Regions from separate parts of the Saccharococcus thermophilus genome, predicted to be linked through region 1. Evidence: riboswitches for the same ligand, from Rfam matches in the RefSeq annotation. Region 1 holds a riboswitch; each other region holds the start of a gene.

Region 1 (7,443 bases):
ACCGGCAGCCACGCGAAAAACGAGCCTTTTGGCGGCGCAACATCCCAGCCGATTTGCCGCAATGCCGCTATAAGCGTATTACGCCGCGATTCATACAAGGCGACAAGCTCTTCGACGCAGCGCTGCGAGGAAAGAAGGGCGGTTGCTGCCGCTTCTTGAACCGCGCCAAACAGGCTGACGTATAAATGGTCCTGAAGCAAATTAATCGCCGCAATCACGCTTTCATTGCCGACGGCAAATGCGACGCGCCAGCCCGCCATATTATACGTTTTCGAAAACGTATAAATTTCCACGCCGATGTCTTTTGCCCCTTCCGCCTGAAGAAAGCTAACCGGTTTTTTTCCATCAAAACCAATCGCTCCATACGCAAAATCATGGATGACGCAAATCCCGTGCTTGGCGGCAAACGACACCGTTTCCTCGAAAAATTCCTGCGAAGCAATTGCCCCGGTCGGATTATTTGGATAATTTAAAAACATAAGTTTGGCTTTTTCTGCAATATGGCGGGGAATTTCACTATAATCAGGCAAAAATTCATGTTCGGCGCGCAATGGCATCATCACCATTTCTGCACGCGCCAGCGCAATCCCTGACCAATAGTCAGGATACCCAGGGTCAGGAACGAGCACGATATCGCCAGGATTCACGAGGCATTGCGGAATCTCGACAAGCCCCGCTTTGCCGCCGAACAAAATGGCGACTTCTTTTTCCGGGTCAACGGTCACGCCGTATTCCCGTTCATAAAACACGGCAACCGCCTGTTTCAAAAAAGAATACCCTTGAAATGGCGAATATTTGTGATATTTCGGGTTTGCCACCGCCTTTTGCATCGCTTCGACGATATGCGGCGGTGTCGGCTGATCCGGATTTCCTTGCCCTAAATTGATAACATCGTATCCTTCTCGAATTTTTTTGGCCACTTTCGCGACTAATGAGGCGAAAAACTGCTTTGGAAGCCCTTCTAACAGGTCGGATAACGGAAATTGTTTTGTCATGCTAAACACCTTCTCAAAAATTTCTTGAAATTCTAGTGCAACATCATATATCGTAAAAATCAAAATGTAAAGTAAATTTTTTCGAGGTGAATACGAATGACATTCAAAATCGCCTGCCTTCAGCTGGATATTTTCTTCGGCAGCCCACACGAAAACGAACAGCTTGTAGAAAGAGAAATAGAAAAAGTTATAAAGGAACGTCCCGATGTCATCGTTCTTCCTGAACTATGGACGACCGGCTATGACTTAACCCGCCTCGATGAAATCGCCGATGAAAACGGCGAACGTGCAAAAGTGTTCATTACCAAACTGGCAAAATCGTACCAAGTCCATCTCGTTGCCGGCTCGGTCGCCAAAAAAACGGCAAAAGGCGTGACAAACACGATGTACGTCGTCGACCGAAACGGCACGGTCGTTAACGAATACAGCAAACTGCACCTCTTCCAGCTGATGGATGAGCATCTGTACCTCCAGCCTGGGGAAGATACCGGCTTATTTACGCTCGAAAACACCTTATGCGCCGGTGTCATTTGCTATGACATCCGCTTTCCGGAATGGATCCGCGTCCATGCGGTCCAGGGGGCGGAAGTGTTGTTTGTCGTTGCCCAATGGCCGCTCCCCCGCCTTGCCCATTGGCGCACGCTGCTTGCGGCGCGTGCCATTGAAAATCAATGCTACGTCGTCGCTTGCAACCGCGCCGGCAGCGACCCGAACAACGTGTTTGCCGGCCATTCCATGATCATCGATCCATGGGGAGAAATCATTGCCGAGGCAGGCGAGGAGCCTTGCGCACTCACCGCGCAAATCGATTTGCAAAAGGTGCAGGAGGTGCGGGCGCGCATCCCCATTTTTGCTGACCGACGTCCCGAATATTATCAGGCTGCAGAAAAAAAATTTCACAAAAAGTATTGACAAATGAATTCGTCAGCGTGTATGATTCCAATCAAACGCACAAATATTTGCCAACATAACAAAAATTCGAAAAATGAATATGCCAAAAATACTCTTATCAAGAGTTGGCTGAGGGAATTGGCCCAATGAAGCCCAGCAACCGACCGTAATACTATCGTGAGATAGGGCGCACGTTTTTTCGGCGCCGGAAGTTCCAACTTCCGCAAGGCACGGTGCTAAGTCCAACAGAAAGACTTGTTCTTTCTGGAAGATAAGAGGTGCGAAGAACTGGAATCTTCAAGCCTCTTTCTACGCAGAAAGAGGCTTTTTAATTTATTTGAACAAAGGGGGATTTTATTCCAATGTCGATCTCATATTCATCCGTTTATGAACCGTTAACAGAGCAAGGAGCCATTTCTTTAACTGTGCGCCTCGGTCTCTTCCGCGAAGGAGCGCCGCTTGTCTGCAGGGAAATCGGTGACGGCAACCTTAATCTCGTGTTCCGCATCGTCGATAAAGAAGCGAAAAAAGGCATTATCGTCAAACAAGCCCTTCCATATGCGAAAGTAGTTGGGGAAAGCTGGCCGCTTACCTTAAAACGTGCGGTAATCGAAAGCAATGCGCTGCGCACATTCGCCGGCTATGTACCGCAATATGTGCCAAAAGTTTACTATTCCGATGAATCTTTAGCCATTACCGTGATGGAAGATTTGTCGCATTTGCAAATTGCCCGCAAAGGCTTAATCGAAGGGAAAACATACCCGCTTCTATCTCAGCATATCGGTGAATTTATCGCAAAAACGTTATTTTACACGTCGGATTTCGGCATGAATCAGCAAGAAAAAAAACAGCTGGCGCAAAGCTTTGTCAATCCGGAACTGTGCAAAATCACGGAAGATCTCGTATTTACCGATCCGTTTTTCAATCATGAAACGAACAACTTTGAAGAAGAACTGCGCGACGATGTCGAAGCGCTTTGGAACGATGACAAACTTCACTTAGAAGTTGCGAAATTAAAGCGCAAGTTTTTAACCGAAGGGGATGCGCTTATCCACGGCGACTTACATACAGGCAGCATTTTCGCCAGCGACGAAGAAACGAAAATCATCGATCCGGAATTTGCGTTTTACGGCCCGTTCGGCTTTGATATCGGTCAGTTTTTCGCAAACTTATTGTTAAATGCGTTGTCCCGCCCAGAACCACAACAAGAGCCGTTATTCGCTCATATTGACAGCACATGGAAAGTATTTACAACTATCTTTTCCGAACTTTGGCATACGAACAACGTCGAACCGTATGCGAAAACAAAAGGACTATTAGAAGAGGTGCTGCACCACACCTTTGTCGATGCGATCGGTTTTGCCGGCTGCGAAGTGATCCGCCGTACAATCGGTTTGGCACATGTCGCCGACCTAGACGGCATCGAAAATAAAGAGGAACGTTTGCAAGCAAAACGCCATGCGCTTCGTCTTGGCCGCAGCCTTATCTTGCAACGCCAAAACCTGGCAAGCACAGAAGAAATCCGTTCTCTCTTTACCGAATCTGTCTCATTAACAGCAAATTAACCGAATGAAAGGAAGACGAACATGACCGAGCCATTCGCCATTCCTCGCTCTGTAGAGTGGAACGACACGCATATTACGATTTTAAATCAGCAAAAGCTGCCTTTAGTGACGGAATATTTGCAATTGAAAAATATTAAAGACGTTTGGGAGGCGATTGCGTCGCTGAAAGTGCGCGGCGCACCGGCAATCGGCATTACCGCCGCTTACGGCCTCGCGCTTGCCGCTCAGCAATATGAAACAGAATCAGTGGAAATTTTTAAAAAACAACTGCAAAAAGACCGTGACTACTTAGCAAGCGCCCGGCCAACGGCGGTCAATCTGTTTTGGGCGCTAGACCGCCTCGTTACGAGCGTCTCCCATGTTTCCTCTGTCAATGAAGCAAAAACGACGCTCGTCCATGAAGCGATTCGCATTCAAATTGAAGATGAAGACGTTTGCCGACGGATCGGGGAACATGCGCTTTCTTTGTTTCAAAACGGCGATCGCATTTTAACGATTTGCAACGCCGGCTCGATCGCCACCGCCCGTTACGGCACGGCGCTTGCCCCGTTCTATTTGGCGAAAGAAAAGGGAATGAATCTCCACGTCTACGCGTCGGAAACACGCCCTGTCCTGCAAGGGGCAAGATTGACGACGTGGGAATTGATGCAGGCCGGCGTAGACGTGACGCTTATTACCGACAATATGGCAGCGCAGACGATCAAAGCAAAAAACATTACCGCCGTCATCGTCGGTGCTGACCGCATTGCCGCCAACGGCGATACGGCCAATAAAATCGGCACGTTTGGCCTTGCCTTGCTGGCCAAAGCGTTCGGCATTCCGTTTTATGTAGCCGCGCCGCTGTCGACGATTGATTTAGCGACAAAAACAGGCGATGAAATTCCGATTGAGGAGCGCAATCCAGAAGAAGTGACCCACCTTGCCGGAACGCGGATCGCCCCTGAAGGAGTAAACGTCTATAATCCGGCCTTTGACGTCACGCCGCATCATCTCATCACGGCTATCATTACCGAACAAGGCATCATTCGCGGCAATTATGAAACGGAACTGCCAGCACTATTTGCAAAGGAGGCACACCATGAAGCGATTTAGGCTGAACTATTTATTCGCATTTCTTTTTTCCGTTATCATCATCCTTAGCGGCTGCATGAATGAACAAGATGCCGTCAGTTCGAAACCGGCCAAGCAAGAAAACGGCACGGCTGAGAAAACAGCCGACACGACGGCGGCAACAACCGAACAAGCAGAAATCCCTGCCAAATTAAAGAAGCCGATTAAAATCGCCGCCATTATGCAAATGTCAATCGGCACCTTTTCTTCGCAATATATCGCCGGCGTGAAAGAACAAGTGCAAAAATTCGGTGGCGAAGTGCAAATTTACAACGCGGACAACGATTTAACGAAAATGGCTTCCTATGTCGAAACAGCGATTACGCAAAACGTGGATGCGATTCTTTTAGACCATGGCCGGGCGGATGCGCTCGAAGGACCGGTGAAAAAGGCAGTAGCGAAAGGCATTCCTGTCGTCGCGTTTGACAACGATTTAAACATCCCAGGCGTAACGGTCATTGACCAAGACGACTACAGCCTCGCCTGGAAAACGTTAAAAACGTTGGCTGAAGACTTAAACGGCGAAGGAAACATTGTCACGATCTGGGTCGGCGGATTTACACCGATGGAGCGGCGCCACGTGATTTACGATGCGTTTAAAAAGCGCTATCCGAACATCAAAGAAGTGGCGAAATTCGGTACAGCCAGCGCCAATACCGCCTTGGACACGCAAGCGCAAATGGAAGCGATTTTGAAAAAATATCCGAATAAAGGCGATATTGATGCGGTGTTTGCGACTTGGGACGAATTCGCCAAAGGAGCAACGCGCGCGATCGAGCAGGCAGGACGCAATGAAATTAAAGTATATGGCATCGATTTAAGCGATGAAGATTTGCAAATGATGCAAAAGCCAAACAGCCCATGGGTTGCTACGACCGCAACAGACCCGGCGGAAGTCGGCCGTGTTCAAGTCCGCTTTGCTTATCAAAAAATCGCCGGGGAAAAAACGCCAAACATTTACTCATTAGAACCGCATTTAGTCAAACGATCCGATTTGCCTAACCAACAAGTGTCGATGAAAGACCTTCATCAATACATCGCCGGCTGGGGACAGTCGAATGTGGCAATTTCCCCTTGGATGAAAACGCTGGAAGCACAGGTGAAAAACAAATGAGCGGGCTTTATATGAATCATATTTATAAATCGTTTGGCACTGTCAACGTATTAAACGGCGTGAACCTCCATGTCCAACGTGGGGAAGTTCACGCCCTTTTAGGGATGAATGGCGCTGGAAAAAGCACATTAATGAAAATTCTGGCGGGCGATCTTTCCCCGGATCAAGGCACAATTACCATTGATGGAAAAGAGTATCAGTTCTCCTCGCCTGCCGATGCCAAAAAGGCGGGCATTGGTTTAGTGGTTCAGGAAGTTGATACCGCTCTCTTTCCCGCGCTGGCCGTCTATGAAAATATTGCCGCCGATGAGATCGCAAAGACGAAACAAAAGCCGTTTCTTTCACGGAAACAACAAAAAGAGCGGGCTGCGGAGCTGTTGCGCCGAGTCGGCCTGTCGATTTCGCCGGACAAACTCATTCGCGAATGTTCCCTGCATGAAAAACAGCTGATTGTTCTGGCAAAAGTCCTGTCTTCTTCGGCTCGCTACATCATTTTGGATGAACCGACCGCGGCGCTGAGCGAGACGGAAACAAAGCGGCTGTTTGCGATTATCAATGAGCTCAAAGCTCAGGGCGTTTCCTTTATCTATATTTCTCACAAATTGAAGGAGATTAAAGAAATTTGCGACCGCGTCACGATTTTGCGCGACGGAAACGTCGTACATCACGGGAATGTTTCCAGCCTTTCCTTAGAAGAAATGATCCAGCATATGGTCGGGCAATCTTATACCGCCTCGCATAAAAACGCGCGGACGTACAGCAGCGACATTCTTTTTGCGGTAAAGCAGCTGCACATCGAAAAAACGGGAACAGCGGTCGACCTGCACGTTCATAAGGGGGAAATTGTCGGCATCGCCGGGCTTGTCGGAGCGGGAAAAACGGAATTGGCGGAAAGTTTAATTGCCAGCAGCAAAGCAACAGGCGAATGGTGGATAGACGGAAAACGATATGCGTTTTCTTCCCCAAAAGAAGCGATTGCCGCCGGCATTTGCTTAATTCCGGAAGAACGGAGAAAACAAGGGCTTTTTCTGCAGGAATCGGTTCGCGCCAATCTTACCGTCCGGCTGCTATCCTCACTGACGAAATGGCAGTGGGTGCTGCAAAAGAAAGAAACAGCCGTCGCCAAGCAGCTTGTCGATTCCTTGCAAATCCATCCGCCTTTCCTGTCGGAGAGCGTGCGGCAATTAAGCGGAGGAAACCAGCAAAAAGTCGTGATCGGGAAATGGTTAAAAACCGATGCGCGCGTATTCATTTTTGACGAACCGACAAAAGGAATTGACATCAACGCCAAGCAAGAAGTATTTTCGATCATCCGTTCCCTTGCCGACGAAGGGAAAGCGATTTTGTATTTAACAAGCGAATTTCAAGAACTGCTAGATATTGCCGATACAATTTACATCATGGTGGACGGCAAGCTGATCCAACGCGTGCCCGCCCATGATATCACTTATGAGCAACTCATTTATTACTGCAGCGGAGGTGAAGTGGATGGCACAGCCAGCCGTTTCAGTCGCCAAGAAAAAGCAAGCGCCATCTCTTCTTGAATTTTTATATAAGCATGGCACCCTTCTTGCTATTCTCGTTATCATCGCTTATTTTGGCATCACGCAAGACCGCTTTTTTACGTACGAAAATTTCAGCGATATTTTGCGCTCGATTTCCATCGTCACGCTGGTTGCGATTGGCATTACGTTTTCTCTTATTGTCGATGGATTTGATTTGTCCGTCGGATCAACCGTCAGCCTAGCAACTATCGCCAGCGCCGCGG
Region 2 (7,443 bases), 220 kb from region 1:
GGATGGATATATTGTCGAGCAATATCGCTTTCCTTCCCCCAATCCGCACATTGATGTATTTCTTGTCACGTATTTATGCCAAGGGCTAAAAATGAAAGGATTTTTGGCCATACCAAAAGCTCCTGGAGTGTATGACGGTTTTTTATATTTGCGCGGCGGCATTAAAAGCGTCGGGCAAGTGCGCTTAGCGCGCATTACCCAATTTGCCTCGTATGGATTTGTCGTGATGGCGCCGTTTTACCGCGGCAACCAAGGTGGGGAAGGAAATGAAGATTTTGCCGGGGAAGACCGATATGATGCGCTTGCCGCGTTTCGGCTGCTGCAGCAGCATCCGAACGTGAATGAAAAACGGATTCATATCTTTGGATTTTCCCGTGGGGGAGCGATGGCGCTGCATACGGCGATTTTAGAGCCGCGGGTTTGCTCTGTTGCGGTGTGGGGCGGAGTTTCCGATGTAGCGCTTACCTACTGGGAGAGGGAAGATTTGCGAAGAATGATGAAGCGGGTCATCGGAGGGACGCCGACAAAATATCCAGAGCGATACCGCTGGCGGACGCCATTATATGAAATCGAGAAAATTCATGCTCCTGTCCTAATCATTCATGGGGAAAAAGACCGCAATGTTTCGGTTGAGCATGCATATCGGCTTGAGAAAAGACTGAAAGAATTAAATAAGCAAGTGACAACATGGTATTTTCCACAGTTTACGCATTATTTTCCGCCAAAAGAAAATCGCGAGACTGTCCGGAGGTTGACAGAATGGATGAAAAGACAGCCAAATGTATGATACGATAAAAAGAAAAGGGGTGTGTTGTAATGGGCATGCCGCTGGAGCTGCAAACGCTGATTGTCACAAAAGGGAAAGAAAAGCGCGTAAAAGATAATTTGTTTATTTTAGAAAAAGACGGATATCGCCTTTATCCTCTTGATATTCCGCTAGAGGTTAGAAGAACGTTGCAAAGCGAGGCGAGCGGTCAAGCGGTGGTGAAAAAGCTGGAACTTGCCGATAATCGGACGATTGTCACGTATGAGCTTATCGCCTTGCATTCAACGAATTAAAAAAAGGAGGGAATCGTTCCCTCCTTTTCGATTATACGAGCGGACCGCCAAGTGCTTCAATTTCCGGTGCAATATGCTTAAATTTTTGGAAGTTTTCGCGGAATTTTGCGGCCAGTTCTTTTGCTTTTTGTTCATATGCGTTTTTATCAGCCCAAGTATTTTGCGGCTGCAGCACTTCATCTGGCACTCCTGGAATATGAAGTGGAATGGCCAAGCCAAAAATAGGGTCTTTCACTGTTTCAACATTGTCCAGTTCTCCTTCGACAGCTGCTTGCACCATCGCACGGGTGTAGGCAAGCTTCATGCGGCTGCCGACTCCGTACTCCCCGCCGGTCCAACCAGTGTTGACAAGGAATACCCGCACGTTATGTTCCGTGATTTTTTTGCCGAGCATTTCCGCATAGCGCACGGCTGGAAGCGGCAAAAACGGAGCGCCAAAGCAAGTAGAGAATGTCGCTTGCGGAGAAGTGATTCCTCGTTCGGTGCCGGCGAGCTTGCTCGTATAGCCGCTTAAGAAATGGTACATTGCTTGTTCACGCGTCAGTTTGCTAATTGGCGGCAATACGCCAAACGCGTCTGCGGTTAAGAAAATAATCGTCGATGGGTGGCCGGCAATGCTTGGATCCACGATGTTGGCAATGGCCTGAATCGGGTAAGCCGCACGCGTATTTTCCGTTAATGTCGCATCATCGTAATTTGGTATTCTTGTATGCTCATCGATTACCACGTTTTCGAGCACCGCTCCGAACCCGATGGCGTCAAAGATTTGCGGTTCTTTTTCGCGGGATAGGTTAATGCATTTCGCATAACATCCGCCTTCGATATTAAAGATGCCGCGGTTTGACCAACCGTGTTCGTCATCACCGATTAAGCGGCGGTTTGGATCAGCGGAAAGCGTCGTTTTTCCTGTTCCCGACAGTCCGAAGAATAATGCAACGTCTCCTTCTTTGCCGACGTTGGCTGAGCAATGCATTGAAAGAATCCCTTGCTCTGGAAGCAAATAGTTCATCACCGAGAAAATCGATTTTTTCATTTCGCCGGCATATTCCGTTCCGCCGATTAACACGATGCGGCGCTCAAAAGAGATGATAATAAACGCTTCTGATCTTGTTCCGTCCACCGCCGGATCTGCTTTGAAATTTGGAGCAGAGATCACCGTAAATTGCGCTTCATGTGTTTGTAATTCCTCTGCGCTTGGGCGAATAAATAATTGATGGGCAAATAAATTATGCCAAGCGAATTCGTTAATCACTTGAATCGGCAAACGATATTTAGGATCAGCACCGGCAAATCCTTTAAAGACAAAAACTTCATCTTGTTTCATTAAATGATCAAGCACTTTATTATATAAATTTTCAAACACTTCTTCCGAAATCGGCTGGTTGACTGTTCCCCAATCGATTTTTGCTTTTGTCGATGCTTCTTCGACAATGTATTTATCCTTTGGCGAGCGGCCTGTATATTTTCCTGTCGTTACCGCCACCGCCCCAGTAGCTGTTAAGTGACCTTCCTTACGCTGCAGCACTTTTTCCACCAGCTGTGCTACCGATAAATTGTGAAATACGTTTGGTTTTTGCAATAATAAAGAAAGTTTATTGGTCATTTTTGCGATCCCCATTTTCAAAACCTACCTTTTTTTATTTAATAATCCTTATAAAATAGTATAACACATTTTTATTATTAGTCCATACTATTTGTGACGATTTCTTTTGTTTATTTTTCCTGTTTTTTTCATAAAAAATTCGCCGCATTTTGTTGACTTTTCGAGCTTCATTACGATATGATAAGTCATTGAACGGATACTCTTATCCCGAGTTGGCGGAGGGACAGGCCCAATGAAGCCCAGCAACCGTCACAACTGGAAACATGTGAAATGGTGCTAACCTGTGGCAAGGCGGTGTCCTTGAACGATAAGAGTGAAAGGAGCAATTACGATTGCAATGACCTTTCCTCACCGTTACAGGAAAGGTTTTTTTATATGAGAAAATGAAACAAGGGAAATGAGTACCGTATCGCCCCGCCGTTTACGGCATTATCATTTTCGATGTTTGATTATATAAAGAGGAGGAAAATGCCGAATGTCATCAAAAAGACGTTTATTTACTTCAGAGTCTGTAACAGAAGGCCATCCGGATAAAATTTGCGACCAAATTTCCGATGCAATTTTAGATGCGATCCTAGAAAAAGACCCGAACGCTCGCGTTGCCTGCGAAACGAGTGTGACAACAGGGCTCGTGCTCGTAAGCGGAGAAATTACGACATCAACATATGTCGACATTCCAAGAATCGTTCGCGATACGGTTCGCGAAATTGGCTATACGCGTGCTAAATTCGGTTTTGATGCGGATACATGCGCCGTGTTGACATCGATTGACGAGCAGTCGCCAGATATCGCGATGGGAGTCGATCGGGCGTTAGAAGCTCGTGAAGGTCAGATGACTGACGAGGAAATCGAAGCGATCGGCGCCGGTGACCAAGGGCTTATGTTTGGCTTTGCCTGCAATGAAACAGAAGAGTTAATGCCGCTTCCGATTTCATTGGCGCACCGTTTGGCACGCCGCTTGGCGGAAGTGCGTAAGGAAGATGTTTTGCCATATTTACGTCCAGACGGTAAGACACAAGTAACGGTGGAATATGATGAAAATGGCAAACCTGTTCGCGTCGATACGATTGTCGTGTCCGCGCAGCATCATCCAGAAGTTACGCAAGAACAAATTGAACGCGATATTAAAGAACATGTCATTAAGCCGGTAGTGCCAGCCGGGCTCATCGATGAAAATACGAAATATTTTATTAACCCAACAGGTCGCTTTGTTATCGGCGGGCCTCAAGGCGACGCGGGATTAACGGGACGGAAAATTATTGTGGACACATACGGCGGCTACGCACGTCACGGCGGCGGTGCGTTCTCCGGAAAAGATCCAACAAAAGTAGACCGTTCTGCTGCGTATGCGGCCCGTTATGTCGCGAAAAATATCGTGGCGGCAGGACTTGCCGATAAGTGTGAAGTGCAATTGGCCTATGCGATTGGGGTGGCAAGACCGGTCTCGATTTCGATTGACACATTTGGCACGGGAAAAGTATCCGAAGACATTTTAATCGAAGTCGTGCGCAACAACTTCGACCTGCGCCCGGCAGGAATTATTAAAATGTTGGATTTGCGCCGTCCGATTTACAAGCAAACGGCTGCTTACGGCCATTTTGGACGTACGGATATCGACCTGCCATGGGAGCGTACGGATAAAGCAGAAGCATTGAAAGAGCAAGCTTTTGCGTTAGCGAAGCAATAATAAAACAGAAAAGGGAGTTACATTCGTTTATGTAGCTCTCTCTTTTTTTTACGATAATAAAGTTTTTTTGCAAAATAAAAAAATAAAGGATAGACGTAACGACAAGACTCACATTTCGCACCCTCTCGACGAAAATCGGGAGGATTTTTTCGTTCCGATGTCGAATGAATCCTTGACACACAAGGAACGTAAAGGAGTTTTTCACTTATGAACGTTCAAGTCAAAAAGGTCTATCGCAATTCTTATTTGAATATAATAAGTGCCCTATTCAAGAAACTGGGTCTGCCTCAATTGATTGACCATCTCGTGCCCGTCGATCCGCAGTGCCAAACGCGAGTCAGCGATGCCGTTCAGGCCATCCTCTACAATGTGTTTGACGGCCGGCAAGCCCTTGTTCACTTGGAACATTGGGCTCAGGAGGTCGATTGTGAGAAACTCATCCGTCCCGATCTCCATCCTTCCTGGTTGAACGACGATGCGTTGGCCCGTCATCTCGATCGCCTGTATGAGGCTGGCATTCACAACGTCATCAGCACTTGCTTGATTCATATTTATCGAAAAGAAGGCCTTTCCCTCCGAGCCTTCCACGCCGATACGACGGACAAGACCGTTTACGGCGCGTATGAATCGGCCTCGTTAGAGGCCTTACAAATCACACATGGCTACAACCGCCATCATCGTTGGCAAAAACAGATCGGTTTCGGACTGGTCGGCAACGAGGACGGCATCCCGTTTTACGGCGATGTGCACGATGGCAACCTGCCCGATAAAACATGGAATCCCGAGGTGCTGTCTCGTGTCCATGAACAGCTGAAGCAGGCCAAAATCGAAGACGAATGGATTTACGTGGCCGATTCCGCCGCGATGACGAAAGAGACCCTGGCGCAAACCAAAGCGGCCAACGCCTTTTTGATCACCAGAGGCCCTTCGTCGCTCCGGATCGTGAAAACCGCGCTGGCCGAAGCGGATGCTGAGGACACGACGTGGAGCGATCCCTTTACGTTGGCGGAGAGAAACGGCGCCACGTACCGGGTATGGGAAACGGCCTCGACGTATGAAGGCCACCCCGTTCGGCTGATCGTTGTTGAATCGAGCGCGCTCGACCAGCGAAAAGGAAAGACGCTTGAAAAAGAACGAACCAAAGAAGCGGAGCTTCTTCGCGAGGAACAAGCCCGTTGGGAGCGTCACCCCTTCTCCTGCCGGGAAGATGCCGAACAAGCCTTGGCGTCCCTCAAGGCGTCCCTTCGCCCCCGGTTTCATCGGGTTGAGGCCGCGGTCGAAGAGATCGTACGCCTGAAAAAACGGCGCGGACGGCCGAAAAAAGGGGCGGAACCCGAGGTGGAGACGCTGTATTTCTTGCACCTTGACGTCGAATTCGACCAAGACGCGTGGGAACAGGCGAGACGGAAAGCGTCCCGGTTTGTCCTTGTCACGACCGTTCCGAAGGAATGGAAGGGCCAACCCATGGATGCCCAAGAGATCTTGAAGCTGTATAAAGGGCAGATCTCGGTGGAAATGAACTTCGCTTTTTTGAAAGATCCGTTTTTCACGGATGAGATTTACGATGATGTATAAAATTTTGTGTAAAGCATTTTACTAGATCAAAATAAAAAAGGTAGGGTATTCTCTGATTGAACCCAAACATTCCAGAGAAAGGAGAACCCTACCTATGTCTAAAAGTATACCGAATGTCGACTGGGCAAATCAACTGGAAAGTGTCATTCGTCAGTTTGTAAAGGAAAAATTAGAACTGATCATGCGGGAAGAAATCAAGAATTTCCTCGAAATAGAACAGGCCGGAACATCAAATATGAGAAACGGCTACTATCAACGAAATCTAGATACGCAATATGGCCGGATTGAAGGTCTTTTGGTCCCTAGAGACCGAAACGGAGAATTTCAAACACAGTTGTTTGCCCCTTACCAACGGCACACCGGCTGGCTGGAGGAAGCAATCATTAGGATGTACCAAAGTGGCATGAGTACACGGGAAATTGGCAAGTTTATCGAACGAATTCTAGGAAGCACCTATTCTCCTGCGACGATCAGCCGTATTACCGATGTCGTGAAGGAAGACATCGAGAAATGGCACACTCGTCCACTGCACAAGCGTTATTCCGTCTTATATTTGGATGGTTTATACGTAAAACTTCGTCGCGAAACCGTGGAGAAAGAAGTCATTTATGTGGTGTTAGGGGTGAACGAAGAAGGATATCGCGAAATTCTTGATTTCTTTGTGGGAGGACAAGAAAGCGCCTATGTATGGCAGGAAATTCTTCAACACCTCTACCAAAGAGGCGCCAAGGAAGTGCTTCTGGGCATATTCGATGGACTACCAGGGTTGGAGGAAGCCTTTAAGGCGGTTTATCCGAAAGCCGATGTGCAGCGTTGTGTCGTTCACAAAGTCCGTAACACGCTCCATCGTGTTCGGAAAAAAGACCAATTTGAAGTGGCCGAGGATCTCAGGCTGATTTATCGCGCGCCGAATAAGGAGATGGCGTTACAGATGTTTCAACAGTTTGAGTCGAAATGGTCAAGCAAGTATCCGAGAGAAGTTCAATCTTGGGCCAATGAGTTGGATGTCCTCCTTACATTTATGGATTATCCAAGCAGTATTCGAAGTGTGATTTACACGACGAATGCCATTGAACGAACGATCAAGGAGATTCGGAAACGTCTAAAGCCGATGAACAGTTTGAATAGTTTAGAAGCCGCTGAAAAAATCGTATATTTGACCATTCAAGATTTTAATGAGAAATGGGCAGGGCGAAAGTTGCGAGGATTTGCCGAAGCACAGGAAGCCCTCGAGCGAATGTTTGAAGAACGTTATCATTAACCAAATACTGTAAATAAACAAAATAGGGGGATTCTCCCTTTCCACACAGGAGACTGAATATTCAGTCTCCTGTGTGGAGGAAACTAGTTCCCTATTCATTCCAAATCCATTTCAGAGAAACCCTACCCCCATTATATTACACAAAATTCTTGACGGTACCAGATTTACGTCAAAAAACCAGAACGGGTCGCAGTATTAGGCTATTTGTTTCTGTTGGCCTTGGCTATTTACCGCGTTTTTCAGCGCCGAGTGCGTCAG
Region 3 (7,443 bases), 150 kb from region 1:
CGCCGTAAATATCAGCAAAGAAGAAGAAAGTTAGGGAAACTCAAGAAGTTGTCCGCTATTCGCAAAATGAACAATAAAGAGCAGCGCATAATGAAAGACATCAACCACAAAATCAGCCGCCAGATTGTCAACATGGCCATCAAGGAAGAGGTTTCGGTTATGAAACTGGAAAAGCTGACGAACATTCGTCAGACGGCAAGAACAAGCCGTAAAAACGAAAAGCACTTGCATACATGGAGTTTTTATCAGCTTTCCAAGTTTATTGAATACAAAGCTAAGTTAGCTGGAATTTCGGTCGTGTATGTGGACCCGAAATACACCTCTCAACATTGTCCGCAATGCGGAACAAAAAATAAAGCCAGAGACCGCAAGTATGTATGTAGGTGTGGGTACGTCACGCATCGGGATCGAGTGGGTGCGTGGAATATCATGAAAGCACCTGTGGCAGATGGAGTAGCGTAAGCGAAAGTCTGCCAGCCTACGGAGCTATAGGCTCTGCCGTAGGACGGGGCGATGGCACACCCCTGAACTTGGGGGAACTACGGATACCAGAAATGGACTTCCGACTACCACCCAAGAATCCCACGACTTTAGTCGTGCGGAGTGTCAAATGGAATGAAAAAGATTTCAAAAAGTTAGAAGGAGAATATTATTTACCTGATCACATTGCATAAAAAGCTGGCCGTTTTGGCCAGCTTTTTTACAACACGTTGAAATAGCGCGCTTCTGGATGGGCGAAGACGATCGCGGAGACGGAGGCTTCCGGCTCCATCATATATCCGTCCGTTAAATGGATGCCGATTTCTTCCGGACGCAGAAGACGAAACAGCTTTTCTTGGTCTTCTAAGTTCGGACAGGCCGGGTAGCCGAACGAGTAGCGCTGCCCTTGGTATTTGGCGGCAAAGCGCTCTTCCATCGTAAAATCCGGGTCATCCGGAAAGCCCCAGCGGTCGCGCATAATTTGGTGAATGCGTTCCGCAAATCCTTCCGCGATTTCGAGCGCCAATGCCTGAATCGCATGGCTTTTTAAAAATTCGCCGCTTTCTTTCCACTGTTGCGCCAGTTCGCGGATGCCTTTGCCGGCGGTGACGGCGAAAAAGCCGACGTAGTCGATTTGCCCGCTGTCTATTGGTTTTACGTAATCGGCGAGGCAAAGATACGGGGCCCGCGGCTGTCTCGGAAATTCAAATGTTTCGATCACCGTCTTCTTGTCTTCCGGAGAATAAATGTAAATGCGGTTTCCATCGCTTTGCGCCGGGAAAAATTGATAGACAGCCGCTGGCGTGATCCATTGTTCTTGCTGGGCTTGTTGAAGCAGGTCATCGACGACTTGCTTTAACATAAGCGCTTTTTCATCTTTTTCTTCCAAAAGCCGCTTCACTTTTCCTTTTAATCCGAGATGGTGTCCGAGCACCATTTGCCAATTGACATACGGAATAATATGAGACAGCGGAATCTCTTTTAAGATGTGGCGCTCCAAATCGGTTGGGACAAATACCGGCACGTCCATAGAAACATTGGATTTCGCTGCCGTGGCGGCAGGTGCGGCTTGTTCCCGTTCTACTTCCCGTTTTTCTGTCTTTGTATATTCGATTTCGTGCTGCTGGATCTGGTTGGCGAGCGCCAGCCCTTCCATGGCGTCTTTGGCGTATAGGACAATCCCATCGTATTCCGGAGCGATTTTGTTTTCCGTAAATTTGCGCGTCAGCGCCGCGCCGCCGACTAAAATCGGCGTCGAAATGCCCGCCTGCCGCAAATCTTGCGCGGTGACGACCATTTGCTGCGCCGATTTGACGAGCAGTCCGGATAAGCCGATGATATCCGGCTTTTCCGCCTGAACGGCTGCAATGAGCTGCTGCGGCGCCACTTTAATGCCTAAGTCAATGACGTGAAAGCCGTTGTTGCTTAAAATAATGTCGACCAAGTTTTTGCCGATGTCATGTACATCGCCTTTCACGGTGGCGAGAAGCACTTTTCCTTTTGTGCTGCTTTCTTTTTTCTCCATGTATGGCTCTAAAAAGGCGACCGCCGCTTTCATCACTTCCGCGCTTTGCAATACTTCGGCGACGATGAGCTGGTTGTTGTTAAAGAGCCGGCCGACTTCGTCCATTCCGGCCATCAGCGGGCCGTTAATAATGGCAAGCGGGTCGGGATAAACTTGCAGTGCCTGTTCCAAATCGGCAAACAATCCTTCTTTCGTGCCTTCGACGACATAGTTGGCGAGCCGCTCTTCTAAGCTAAGCTCTGTTTTTGCTTTTTTTGGCTCCTTTGTTTTGTCGCGGTAAAATTGGATAAACGTATTTAATGTTTCATCGTTGGTGTTAAACAGCAGTTCTTCCGCTAAACGGACTTCTTCTTCCGGAATCGAGGCGAAGCGCTCCAATTTTTCCGTGTTGACGATCGCGTAATCAAGCCCAGCCTGTGTGCAATGATATAAAAAGACAGAGTTTAAAATTTCGCGTCCGACCGGCGGAAGCCCGAACGAGACGTTGCTAATGCCGAGCATCGTTAGACAGTGGGGCAGCCGCTCTTTAATAAGGCGGATGCCTTCGATCGTTTCTTTAGCGGAGCCGATGTATTGTTCATCGCCGGTGCCGACCGGGAACACAAGCGGGTCGAAAATAATGTCATGCGGGGACACCCCGTATTTGTTGACAAGCAGGTCATACGAGCGCAAAGCGATTTCCAGCTTCCGTTCGGCACGAATCGCCATTCCTTGTTCATCAATCGTGCCGACGACAACGGCGGCGCCGTATTTGTGAATGAGCGGAACGACTTTTTCAAACCGTTCTTCGCCGTCTTCCAAGTTAATCGAGTTAATGATTGCTTTCCCTTGCGAATAGGTGAGCGCCCGTTCAATCACGCGTTCATCGGTCGAATCAATGACAAGCGGCACTTTTACTTTTTTGATCACTTGTTGGATAAACTTTTCCATATCTTCTTGTTCGTTTCTGTCTGGGTCAGCTAAGCAAATGTCGATGACGTGTGCGCCGTTTTTCACTTGCGCGCGGGCGATTTCCGCGGCTTCTTCGTATTTTCCTTCGGCGATGAGCCGTTTAAATTTGCGCGAGCCGATTACGTTCGTCCGCTCTCCGACAAACAAAGGACGCATTGTTTCGTCATAAATAAGCGGATCGATGCCGGAGACGGCATGAACGCCAAAAGACTTCGGAATCGGCCGTGGCGGAATATCCCGGACCGCTTCGGCGATGGCGCGAATATGTTCCGGCGTTGTCCCGCAGCAGCCGCCGACGATGTTGATCCAGCCTTTTTCGGCAAAACGCTGGATTTTTTTCGCCAGCATTTCCGGCGTCTCATGGTAATGTCCTTCCTCATCAGGAAGCCCGGCGTTCGGATAGCAGCTGACAGCGGTATTCGCTAAGGAAGCGAGCGAGCGCAAATGGTCGGTCATAAACTCCGGACCGGTCGCGCAGTTTAATCCGACCGCAAACGGCTTCATATGCTGAACGGAGATGAAAAACGATTCAATCGTCTGTCCGGCCAGCGTCGTTCCCATCGGTTCAATCGTTCCGGAAATCATAATCGGGACTTTTTTTCCGACGCGTTCGAACGCTCTCGTAATCCCGATAAAGCCGGCCTTGACGTTTAACGTGTCTTGGCACGTTTCTAACAAAAGCAAGTCGACGCCGCCAAGCAATAGCCCGCGTGCTTGTTCTTCATAGGCGGCGACTAATTGTTCAAACGTCACACCGCCGGTGACGGACAACGTTTTTGTCGTCGGCCCCATCGAACCGGCGACAAAGCGCGGCCATTCGGGAGTCGAGTAGGCATCGGCGGCTTTGCGGGCAAGCCTAGCCGCTTCGATATTTAATTCGAGCGCTAAATGGCCAAGCTGATATTCATCCAACACGATGCTTGTCGCACCGAACGTGTTTGTTTCGATAATATCCGCTCCAGCCTGCAAGTACGCTTCATGAATGCGCTCGATCACATGAGGGGCGGTGAGCGTCAAATATTCGTTGCATCCTTCGTATGGTTCGCCGCCGAAATCATCGGACGAGAGCTTTGCGCTTTGAATCATCGTTCCCATTGCGCCGTCAATGACGAGAATCTTTTTTTTAAGCTGTTGCTCGAGTGTTGCGTTAGCCATGGAGCACCTTCCTTTCTTGCGCGGCTTTTTCTTTTTCGTGAATATAGCGGACGAGTTCGGCCGTCATTTCATAGCGTAAAAACGGCGTAATGAGGTAGATGCCGTTAAATAAGTCAAAAGCGGCGTCAATGAGCGATTTGGCGATCGCAATTCCTTCGCGAGCCGATTGTACCGGGTCGTTGGCGCATGCCGCCATGCGCAAGCGGATTTCTTCCGACAGCGTGATGCCCGGCACTTCATGGTGAAGGAAATCGGCGTTGCGCGCGCTCACTAGCGGCATAATGCCGATGTAAATCGGCGTCTCAAGATGCTTCGTCGCTTCGTACACTTCCTCGATTTGCCGTTCGGAATAAAGCGGCTGGGTAATAAAATAGTGGGCGCCGCATTGAATTTTTTTCTCTAAGCGTTCTACGGCCTTATCCAAATGGCGGACGTTCGGGTTAAAGGCCGCGGCGATCGAAAAATTCGTTTTTTGACCGAGCGGTTTTCCTGAATACGACAGCCCTTCATTAAACTGGCGAATGAGCCGAATCAAGTCAAAAGACGATAAGTCGTAGACCGATGTCGCTCCAGGAAAATCGCCGATTTTCGATGGATCGCCGGTAATGGCGAGCACATCGGTGATGCCAAGCGTATGCAAGCCCATCAGGTGCGACTGCAGCCCGATCAAGTTGCGGTCGCGGCAGGTGATATGAATAAGCGGGCGGATGCCAAGATGCTCTTTGACGATGGAGCCGAGCGCCATGTTGCTGATCCGTGGTGTAGCCAGCGAGTTGTCAGCCAGTGTCAGCGCATCAATATTCGCTTCTTTCAGCGCTTTGGCACCTTCTAAAAATTTGGCGATTCCTAATTTTTTCGGCGGATCGAGCTCGACGATTACCGAACGCCGCTTGCGTACGATGTCTTGCAGCGGCGGGACGGCATTTGGTTCGTTCGATTGAAGGGAAATGGAAATATGGCGCCGCTTCACCGTTTTCGTTTGCACCGGCGTCCGATCGGTTAAGGCGCCCGCCATCGCTTCGATATGTTTCGGCGTCGTGCCGCAGCAGCCGCCAATCAGGCGCACGCCTTGCTCACGGAAGGCGAGCGCTGTTTCTTTAAAATAATCGGTGTTTGTTTCATAGACAAGCCGTCCGTCGCGATAATCCGGCAGGCTCGCGTTCGGATACGCGGAAAGAAACGCTCTGTTTGGCAGCGGCACTTCCTCCAGCGAGCGGATCATATGGTACGGGCCGAGGCGGCAGTTCAGCCCGACGACATCGGCTCCCAGCTGCTCCAAGCGCGCCAACGCTTCAGCAAGCGGAGTGCCGTCTTGCAAAACGCCGACTTCGTGGAGGGAGACGTGCGCGATAATCGGTTTATCCGTTTCTTTGCGCGCGATCGCAAGAACCGTCTCTAATTCTTCTAAATCGTAATACGTCTCGAGCAACAAGCCGTCGACGTCTTCATTTAACAGCACAAACAATTGCTCGCGAAACGTCCGCTTTACCTCTTCGATGGAAACGGCGCTTTTATTGATGCTGCGCAATCCGCCGATCGTTCCAAGCACGTAGGCTTTATTTCCCGCCGCCTGTTTGGCGAGCCTTGCCGCCGCGCGGTTTATCGCCGGCACTTCGTCTTCGAGTCCATAGCGGGCGAGTTTGACGTAGTTGGCGCCGTATGTATTCGTTTGAATGACCTCGGCACCCGCGGCGATATATGCTTCATGAATATGAAGGATGTCTTCCGGTTTCGATAAGTTTAGTTCTTCAAAACATCGGTCGACGCCGTGCGAGTATAATAGCGTTCCCATCGCGCCATCGGCGATAAGGATGCGTTCTTTTAAGTCTTGCAAAAGCCCCACGCTCATTCCCCCGTTCTATGAAAATGGTAAAAGAAAAAAGCCTTCTATAAGAAGAAGACTTTTTATGTATCGTCTCTTCTTATCTTCCAGGCGTTTTGCCTGTCTGGATTTAGCACCTTGACATCCGTCAGGTTGCTGAGGGTTCACCGGGCCAGTCCCTCCCCCTCTCTTGATAAGAAATTCGCTATGAAGTTGTAGCCAAACGTTTATAGTTAATATATAATGTAAAGCATTTTCTGAAAATATTCAATATAATAAAATCGTTTTCAAGAAAATATTCCATCCTCAATAGAAAAAAGCATTAATGCATGAACCTCTCCCACCTACACTCTGTTTAGAGGTGGGAGACTTCTCGGTGGACATGTTAAAAAGCAGTGTTGTTCACTATAGTGAATGTATATAATTGGAATCAATGACTAGGTAGTAGTGGCATTCTTCCTCCCCGATATTGATGAAACGATGTTCTATATCGGCTTCGTAGTATATCGAATCTCCTTCTTCCAAGTCATATGATTGGGTTCCCAGCACGACTCTTAACTTTCCTTTAGCTACAGAGATATACTCTTTTACTCCTTTTTTATGCTTTGGAAAAACACCCGACTCTTGTTTTGGCGGGATCCGGTTGAAAACAAACTCAATCCCTTTTGACGGAAAAGAAGGGGACAAAAGATGGCGTTCAAAGCCGCTCCGTTCGTCTTTATATACGTATCGCTCATCTTTTCTAATGATAATGACTTCGCTTTGATCATCTTCCCCTAATAATTGTGAAAGAGTCATATCTAACCCTTCAGCGATCTGGCAAGCTACCTGAATGGTCGGGTTTTTTTCTCCTCTCTCGATTTGCGACAGCATGGAGCGGCTAACTCCGCAGCGCTCTGATAACGCCTGTAGCGAAAGAGATTTACGCTTTCTAGCTTCTCGTACGTTTTTTCCAAAATTCATGACTGTCTTCCTCCTTTCTTCATATATTACACTATAGTGGAAATTTTGTCTTGACTTACAGTTTTTTGTAGAGAATAATTATATATATCCACTATAGTGGATAAAAGGGGAGAGGGGGATGTTTTATGCATGATGCGATTCATTTCTTATTAGCAGGATTGCCTATTTTATTCGCTCTCATTTGCTTGGTTTGGCTGAAAATGCCGGCGCTGTATACCGCTGTCTGTTCGTATGGATTGGCTTTCGCATTGGCCTTTTTTTCTTTTGATGCGTCGGTGCAGGATTTGCTTCATTCCTCGATTCACGGAATGTTGTTGTCGGTGACGGTCATTTATGTATTAGTGTTTGGGCTGCTTTTGTACAACTTGCTGAATGAAAGCGGAGCGATGAATATTATTGCTTATGGTTTATTCCGCTTTTGCCATTCACCGGCAGAGCAAGGACTGCTTATTTCTGCCGCTTTAGGTCCTTTCCTGGAAGCGGTCAGCGGATTTGGCATTGCTGTCGTGATCGCTGCCCCATTATATCTTTCGCTCGGATTTTCAGC
Region 4 (7,443 bases), 2.2 Mb from region 1:
AAATCCTCCCGATTTTCGTCGAGAGGGTGCGAAATGTGAGGATTAAAGTAAATAATTTAAAAAAATCATTTGGCGACCTAGAAGTGCTGAAAGGAATTAATGCCCATATTCGCGAACGGGAAGTCGTCGTCGTCATTGGCCCATCCGGTTCCGGGAAATCGACCTTTTTGCGCTGCTTAAACCTTTTAGAAGACTTCGATGAAGGGGAAATCATCATTGACGGAGTCAACATAAAAGAAAAGCAGACAAACATTAACAAAGTGCGCGAAGAAGTCGGAATGGTATTCCAGCGCTTTAACTTATTCCCGCATATGACCGTGCTCGATAACATCACACTCGCTCCAATAAAAGTGCGGAAATGGCCGCGTGAAAAAGCAGTAGCAAAAGCAATGGAGCTGCTTAAAAAAGTCGGACTGCAAGAAAAGGCAAACGTCTACCCGGATTCGCTATCGGGCGGACAGGCGCAGCGCGTCGCGATCGCTCGCGCCTTGGCGATGGAACCGAAAGTGATGCTGTTTGACGAGCCGACATCCGCCTTAGACCCAGAAATGGTCGGAGAAGTGCTGGCCGTCATGAAACAGCTCGCAAACGAAGGAATGACCATGGTTGTCGTGACACACGAAATGGGCTTTGCCCGTGAAGTCGGCGACCGCGTCCTGTTTATGGATGGCGGCTACATCGTCGAAGAAGGTACGCCGAGTGAAATTTTTGATAATCCAAAACATGAACGGACAAAATCGTTTTTGTCGAAGGTGCTGTAACCTCGTATTTGCCTTGTTGCCGCAATGAAGCGACAAGGTTTTTTATGGACCACAGCAGCAAAGGCGCTGGCACGCTGCTTCCATGCGCAAACACATAGCCCTGGTTTTTGCGCCTGCAAAAGGCTGGAAACCAGGGCTATATTTATTATTTATACCGAAGCGGTTTGAATCCGCTTTAATTCCTCGCCTAAAAACTTGGCCACCTCTAACATGCCAAACTTGCCGGCGCGCGCCTCCGCCTCCGAGTTGTAATTCGTATTGGTGTTGACATCATAAGTAAAAATCGTGCCGTTTTGATCGCGAATAAACTCGATGCCGGCGATGTGAATATCATTGGCGCGCAAAAACTGCTCATATTTCTCAAGTATCGGATCGGAAAAGCCGTCTATAATTTCAAATTTCGGACGCATTGCCGTTTCACCGACTGGACAGAACAAATCGCCGATTTGGCAAGCATCCGCCGGGCAAAGTTCAAACCCCTCCGATGTGTCTACGCGCACGGCGTACATGAATTTTCCGCCGACAAATTCACAACGGGTGATGAACGGCTCCGGCGCTTGAATATATTCTTGCACCAGTGTAATGCCGTCGACCGAATCCTCAAAAGCAGGGCTTTCGAGATACTGCCCAAGCGCTTCAATGGAATGGAACAGCTGCACACCAAGCCCTTTTCCAGCGCGGTTATGTTTCGTAATGAACGAAGGCGCGCCAAGCTGTTTCGCCGCTTCCATAATTTGTTCCTTGCCGACGGCGGCAATCGTTTTCGGCGTGCGGATTCCATGCGCATTTAACGCCGTATATTGATTTACTTTGCTCACTTCTAAACGCAGCGCCCTGCTTCCGTTAAACACCCGGCGCCCATGGCGCTCGAGCCAGGCGAGCACCGCTTCCGTGAATTCCGGAGCAAAACGATGCCCCCGCGTATGGGAAGAGGCGCTCATCCGGTTGTAAAATACCCCTTCCGGCGGCGTCGCCGATAAATCGATCGTCCCCTTGTCTAAAAACCATTCTTCATAAGGCAGACCAAGTTCATCCAACCGCCGCGTTAAATGCACGGTCCATTCGCTATTTTCATGAATAATGTAAATTTTGCTCATCTTATTTTCCCCCTTTTGCCGCAAGCGAATTCCGTCGCTCCTCGACAAGCGGCATTACTTGTTTGGCAAACTGCTCCATTTCCTCCAATTGCGGAGAAAATTGTAATAATAATAAATCAACCCCTGCAGCTTCATACGCCAAAATGCGATCGGCAATTTGCTCCGGCGTGCCGATGAAGTTTGGCCGCAGTCCACGATTCGATACGGAATAGTCTTGCAATTTTAACTGCAACTCAAGCTGGGATTTATTGACGAAATCCTTATATCCTGCATAGCCGCTCGATAATTTGACGTCGGTAATGCGCTTTAATTCCGCCTGCGCTTCCTCCTCGCTGTCGCGGCAAATGACAAACGCCGCCATGCCAAACGAGCGAAACGGCTCTTTTCCCGCCTGTTTGCGTCGCTGCTTCATATCAGCAACTTTGCGGGCGATTTCTTCGACTGTTCCGCCATGCATCACATACGCATCGCAATGCTCCACAATCGCTTGTTTTCCCCGTTCGCTCTCGCCGCCGGCGTACAAAACCGGATACGGCTTTTGTACTGGTTTCGGTGCTAAATGGGCACCTTTTACTTCATAAAATTTTCCCCGGAAATCAAATACATCGTTCGTCCACATCCCTTTTAACACTTGAACGAATTCTTCCGTGCGGTCATAGCGCTCATCATGTTCGGTAAAAATGCCGCCATATTGACGTGCTTCTTCTTCCCACCATGCTGATACGACATTCAGCGTGAAGCGGCCGTTGCTGATGTGGTCAATATTGGCCGCCATTTTCGCCGTAACAGCCGGATTATGGAAACCGGGACGGACTGCCGCCATAATTTCCAATTTTTCTGTCACCGCCGCCAGCGCCGCCGCGGTCGACCATGCTTCCAGCGAATCGCTCTCCGGTCCTTTTATATCATTTAAATACAGCTCGGCGACTAATGTCGTGCTATATCCCCATTGTTCCGCTTTTTGCGCCACCGTTTTGGCATATTCAAACGTCGCCGGCATCATTTCATCATCAACATTGCGCAGCCATCCTCCGAAAATCGGCAGCCAAAACCCGTATCTCATCTTGCTCCTCTCCTCCCCCATGAACCGGAAAAATAAAAAACTTCTTCGATAAGAAGAAGTTTTTGCTTCATCTTATCCTCCAGAACCAACCGTTCTGCTGGAATTAGCACCTTTCTGACGAACATCAGGGGCTGCTGGGCTTCATCGGGCCAGTCCCTCTACCTCTCTGGATAAGATTTACTATTTCGTTTAATCTCCGTTTTTTCCGCTTTATTTTATCTTCTTTCTTGGATTTCTTTTATCCTATCATAGCGTTATATTTGCCGTCAATATATAAAAAAGCTGGCTCTCCTACATAGAGAGAGCCAGCGATTCCGCATTACAATACGAATGACATCGTCCAAACCGACCCGGCAACAACCACTATCGCAATAAAAAAGGCATACGCCATATTGATCGTTTGAATTTTGCCGCTGTCGCTTTCCGTCATATGCATAAACATAAATAGCTGCAAGCTTGCTTGAATGATCGCAAAAATGACGATGACGCCAATAATCGCCTTCACCGTTAATCCCGAAGATAGCGCGACCCAAAGCGCAGCGAACGTCAGCACAAGCGAGAGAATAAATCCAATGATATGTTTCCAAGGAAATGATTCATGGTGATTGTTTGCACCCATCCTAGATCACCATCCCGGTCAAATAAACTAATGTAAAGATAAAAATCCACACGACGTCAAGGAAGTGCCAATACAAGCTGACGATAAACACTTTTCTTGCCGTCCGCGGCGTAAATCCGCGCTGCAGCAGCTGAATGATAATTAAAATCATCCAGCCAATCCCAAGGCTGACGTGCGCCCCGTGCGTTCCGACAAGCACGAAAAAGCTAGAGAGAAACGCGCTTGTCTGTATCGTTGCCCCTTCATGGACATAATGAATAAATTCGCGAATTTCAAAGGTAATAAACCCTGCGCCTAAAAGAAGCGTCACCAACAGCCATGCCAACAGCCCGCTCATGCGGCCGCGGCGCATTTCAAAAATGGCGAGTCCGCACGTAAAGCTGCTTGTTAATAGAAGCAACGTTTCGATTAAAACATCTTTTACCTCAAATAGGTCTTTCGCGGTCGGGCCGCTTCCCGTACGCTGAAATAAAACAAGATAGGTGGCGAACAAGGTCGCAAACAACGCGACCTCGGCGCCAAGGAAAATCCAAAATCCTAAAATATTTAAACGGCTTTCTTCCGTCCGATACTCGAGCGGCATCGTTTCATCATATCGGTGAGCTGCTTCTGCCATCCGTTACGCCCCCTTCCGTGCCAAACGCTCCGTGCGTTTAATCTCGTCCACGCTAATGTAATAGCCGTCATCATCGTCAAACGAACGGAGAATTAAACCGAGAATAATGAAGATCGCAGCGATAATCGCCAGCGTAAACCATTTAAAGACAAGACCAAAGCCCGCGAAGAAAAACGCAATCGAAATCAAGAACGGGCGGCCTGAGTTGCTTGGCATATGAATCGGCTTTAATTGTTCTTCTTTTACTTCAAATCCGTTGCCGTTTTTCTTCATCACCCAATAAGCGTCCAAATCCGTTACTTCCGGAGTGATTGGGAAATTGTAGTGCGCTGGCGGTGAAGCAGTCGCCCACTCGAGCGTGCGTCCGTCCCACGGGTCTCCGGTCATGTCGCGCTCGCCGTACCGCGCGCTGTAATAAATGTTATAGCAAAGCATGATAAAGCCGATACCCATCAGCGCCGCGCCAATCGTCGCGACAACGTTCAGCGGCGTCCAGCCAAGTCCGGCAGAGTACGTGTACATGCGTCGCGTCATTCCCATTAATCCTAAGAAATACATTGGAAAGAAGCAAACGTTAAATCCAATCATAAAGAGCCAGAACGTCCATTTTCCTAAACGTTCATTTAATAGATGACCAAACATTTTCGGATACCAATAATGAAGCCCAGCAAAACAAGCAAACACCGTACCAGCAATTAATACATAATGGAAATGGGCAACTAAGAAATAACTATTATGATATTGATAGTCCGCCGCTGCCATGGCGAGCATGACGCCAGTAACCCCGCCAATGACGAAGTTTGGAATAAACGCTAACGCCCAAAGCATCGCTGTCGTAAAACGAATTCTTCCTTTGCGCAGTGTAAATAGCCAGTTGAACACTTTTACCCCAGTCGGAATCGCAATCGCCATCGTTGTAATCGAGAAAAACGAGTTTACCGCTGGGCCTGCACCCATCGTAAAGAAGTGGTGCACCCAAACGAGAAAGCTTAAAAAGGCGATGCCAACGATCGAACCGACCATTGCTTTATAACCAAATAGACGTTTGCGGGCAAACGTGCTGACAATTTCCGAAAAAATCCCGAAAGCTGGCAAAACGACGATATACACTTCCGGATGGCCCCAAATCCAGAACAAGTTTGCCCAAAGCATGGACATACCACCGTTAGCCATCGTGAAAAATTGCGTGTCAAACAAGCGGTCAAACGTCATTAACGCTAATGCGACCGTTAAGACTGGAAACGCGAAAATAATGATTACACATGTAATTAAAACCGTCCATGTAAACATCGGCATGCGCATAAGCGTCATACCCGGCGCCCGCATTTTTAAAATGGTCACCAAAAAGTTAATTCCGGTCATCAACGTCCCAATTCCGGAAATTTGTAAGGCAACTGCGTAATAGTTATTGCCAACCCCTGGGCTAAATTGATTGCTAGCAAGTGGAAAATACGACGTCCAGCCAGCATCTGGGGAGCCACCAATGACAAACGAAATATTAAAAAGCAGTGCGCCAAAGAAAAAGAGCCAGAAGCTTAACGCATTTAAGTACGGATACGCGACATCACGCGCCCCGATTTGCAGCGGTACGACAACGTTCATTAATCCAATAATAAACGGCATCGCCATAAATATAATCATAATCGTACCATGCGTGGTAAAAATTTCATTGTAATGTTGCGCATTGAGAAATTTCAGATTCGGTGCCGTTAGCTGTGCCCGCATTAATAGCGCGTCTACGCCGCCGCGGAACAACATTAATACGGCACAAATAATATACATGATCCCAATTTTTTTATGGTCTACTGTCGTTAACCACTCATCCCAAAGCCATTTCCATTTTTTAAAATACGTCAACACAAAAACGATACCGATAATCGTTAACACAATCGCGACATCCGCTGCATAAATAAGCGGCTCGCCAGTGACAAAAAACTCGCTCCACTTCATATGCGGTTCCTCCTTTCCCGCCAATTAATGTGCGTGGCGATCGTTTTCCATGTTCCCATGATGATCGCTATGTTCTTCCTTGTTCGTATTGTTTGTATTGCACATATTGTCCATATTGTGGTTGTTTTGTTTCGCATGGTCTATCCACTCAAGATGCGTATTCAAAAACGTCATCCGTCCGACTAACCCAGGTTTTAAAATTTGCGCATATTTCTCTTTATTTAGCTTTGGCGCCGTTTGTTGCACTTCTTTTACCCATTTACCGAAGTCTTCTTTCTTCTGTGCGACAACTTCAAACTCCATATGCGTAAATTGTTTTCCTGAGAAGTTTGCGCTTCGTCCCATATAGGTACCTGGTTTGTCTGCTTGCAAAATTAATTGTGTTTCCATACTGTCCATCGCATATTTTTGTCCGCCTAATTCCGGCACCCAAAATGAGTTCATCGGACCGACGGATGTCAGTTTAAACTTTATTGGAACACCTGCAGGGATATTTACATAATTCACCGTTTCAATATGTTGGTCTGGATAGCTGAAAATCCATTTCCAGTTTGCCGCGGTGACATGGATCGTTAACGGCTTGACATCATGGCGCTGCGGTTTTTCGAGCGCAAACGTCGCTTTCACCGTTGGAATTGCCAACAAGGTGACAATCATAATTGGAATTGCCGTCCATACGATTTCCAATAATGTATTTCCCTCTTCTTCCGGTGGCTCATAATCGGCATTTTCCGGCTTTTCGCGATATCGAATCAGCACAACCGCAAATAATACGAAAACAACAATCATAATAAATGCCATAAAACCAATCGACCACATAATTAAATGATATTGTGTTTTGGCGACAGGTCCTTGCGGATTCAATACCGCTATCTTTTCACTGCAACCACTTAATAGAAGCAACAATGATAGGGGAAGCAATGAAAACCATTTCCGTCCCCGCTGTTTTGCCTGCTTCATCGGCATGCTTCCTCCTTTATGCTCGAATAACATGACTATTTGTTTCTAACATATCAAAAGTGAAAATAGTTGAAACTCATAAGAAGGTAATTTCATAAATTCGAAACACATTTGTCACAAACCATTCAATAATTGTTCAATAAATATTCACGATTGTGACTAAAAAATGAAATTTACCCAATAATATCCCTTTCAAAAAAAATTAACCTTCCCCATGAACTAGGGAAGGTTAAAAAGAATAGCCTAACCGTGCCTTAAGCTGTTTGCGAATGCGTGGATTTAACGTCTGCCACATCCATTTTTCATATAGTTCCTTTTTTTCTTGAAATGATAAATAATAGCGCTCGCCTGCTTGTTGGCGTGCTCTTTCGGTTACA

What was found. Region 1 has a riboswitch for S-adenosylmethionine ahead of mtnK (S-methyl-5-thioribose kinase). Riboswitches for the same ligand answer to the same signal wherever they lie in the genome.
Region 2: it holds a riboswitch for S-adenosylmethionine, as region 1 does, so the genes downstream of both, metK (methionine adenosyltransferase) here and mtnK (S-methyl-5-thioribose kinase) in region 1, are expected to answer to the same signal.
Region 3: it holds a riboswitch for S-adenosylmethionine, as region 1 does, so the genes downstream of both, BDD39_RS13800 (bifunctional homocysteine S-methyltransferase/methylenetetrahydrofolate reductase) here and mtnK (S-methyl-5-thioribose kinase) in region 1, are expected to answer to the same signal.
Region 4: it holds a riboswitch for S-adenosylmethionine, as region 1 does, so the genes downstream of both, BDD39_RS01620 (LLM class flavin-dependent oxidoreductase) here and mtnK (S-methyl-5-thioribose kinase) in region 1, are expected to answer to the same signal.

Annotation. Positions count from the first base shown of each region.
Region 1 is NZ_JAASRS010000001.1:2,499,369-2,506,811, forward strand. Features, by position in the region: gene BDD39_RS12990 (pyridoxal phosphate-dependent aminotransferase) at 1-995, opposite strand, end outside; gene BDD39_RS12995 (carbon-nitrogen family hydrolase) at 1,092-1,907, shown strand; SAM riboswitch class I at 1,999-2,164, shown strand; gene mtnK (S-methyl-5-thioribose kinase) at 2,249-3,451, shown strand; gene mtnA (S-methyl-5-thioribose-1-phosphate isomerase) at 3,473-4,543, shown strand; gene BDD39_RS13010 (sugar ABC transporter substrate-binding protein) at 4,530-5,675, shown strand; gene BDD39_RS13015 (sugar ABC transporter ATP-binding protein) at 5,672-7,219, shown strand; gene BDD39_RS13020 (ABC transporter permease) at 7,164-7,443, shown strand, end outside.
Region 2 is NZ_JAASRS010000001.1:2,281,345-2,288,787, reverse strand. Features, by position in the region: gene BDD39_RS11855 (alpha/beta hydrolase family protein) at 1-787, shown strand, start outside; gene BDD39_RS11850 (DUF2584 domain-containing protein) at 817-1,059, shown strand; gene pckA (phosphoenolpyruvate carboxykinase (ATP)) at 1,091-2,677, opposite strand; SAM riboswitch class I at 2,862-2,976, shown strand; gene metK (methionine adenosyltransferase) at 3,138-4,349, shown strand; partial or broken gene BDD39_RS11835 (IS1634 family transposase) at 4,557-5,912, shown strand; gene BDD39_RS11830 (IS256 family transposase) at 6,019-7,185, shown strand; partial or broken gene BDD39_RS11825 (IS1634 family transposase) at 7,345-7,443, shown strand, end outside.
Region 3 is NZ_JAASRS010000001.1:2,653,648-2,661,090, reverse strand. Features, by position in the region: gene BDD39_RS13810 (RNA-guided endonuclease TnpB family protein) at 1-462, shown strand, start outside; gene metH (methionine synthase) at 701-4,111, opposite strand; gene BDD39_RS13800 (bifunctional homocysteine S-methyltransferase/methylenetetrahydrofolate reductase) at 4,104-5,954, opposite strand; SAM riboswitch class I at 6,031-6,133, opposite strand; gene BDD39_RS13795 (helix-turn-helix domain-containing protein) at 6,339-6,896, opposite strand; gene BDD39_RS13790 (L-lactate permease) at 7,022-7,443, shown strand, end outside.
Region 4 is NZ_JAASRS010000001.1:284,212-291,654, reverse strand. Features, by position in the region: gene BDD39_RS01630 (amino acid ABC transporter ATP-binding protein) at 36-761, shown strand; gene BDD39_RS01625 (ATP-grasp domain-containing protein) at 911-1,858, opposite strand; gene BDD39_RS01620 (LLM class flavin-dependent oxidoreductase) at 1,860-2,921, opposite strand; SAM riboswitch class I at 2,991-3,098, opposite strand; gene qoxD (cytochrome aa3 quinol oxidase subunit IV) at 3,241-3,540, opposite strand; gene qoxC (cytochrome aa3 quinol oxidase subunit III) at 3,542-4,156, opposite strand; gene qoxB (cytochrome aa3 quinol oxidase subunit I) at 4,160-6,106, opposite strand; gene qoxA (cytochrome aa3 quinol oxidase subunit II) at 6,131-7,066, opposite strand; gene BDD39_RS01595 (TrmH family RNA methyltransferase) at 7,296-7,443, opposite strand, start outside.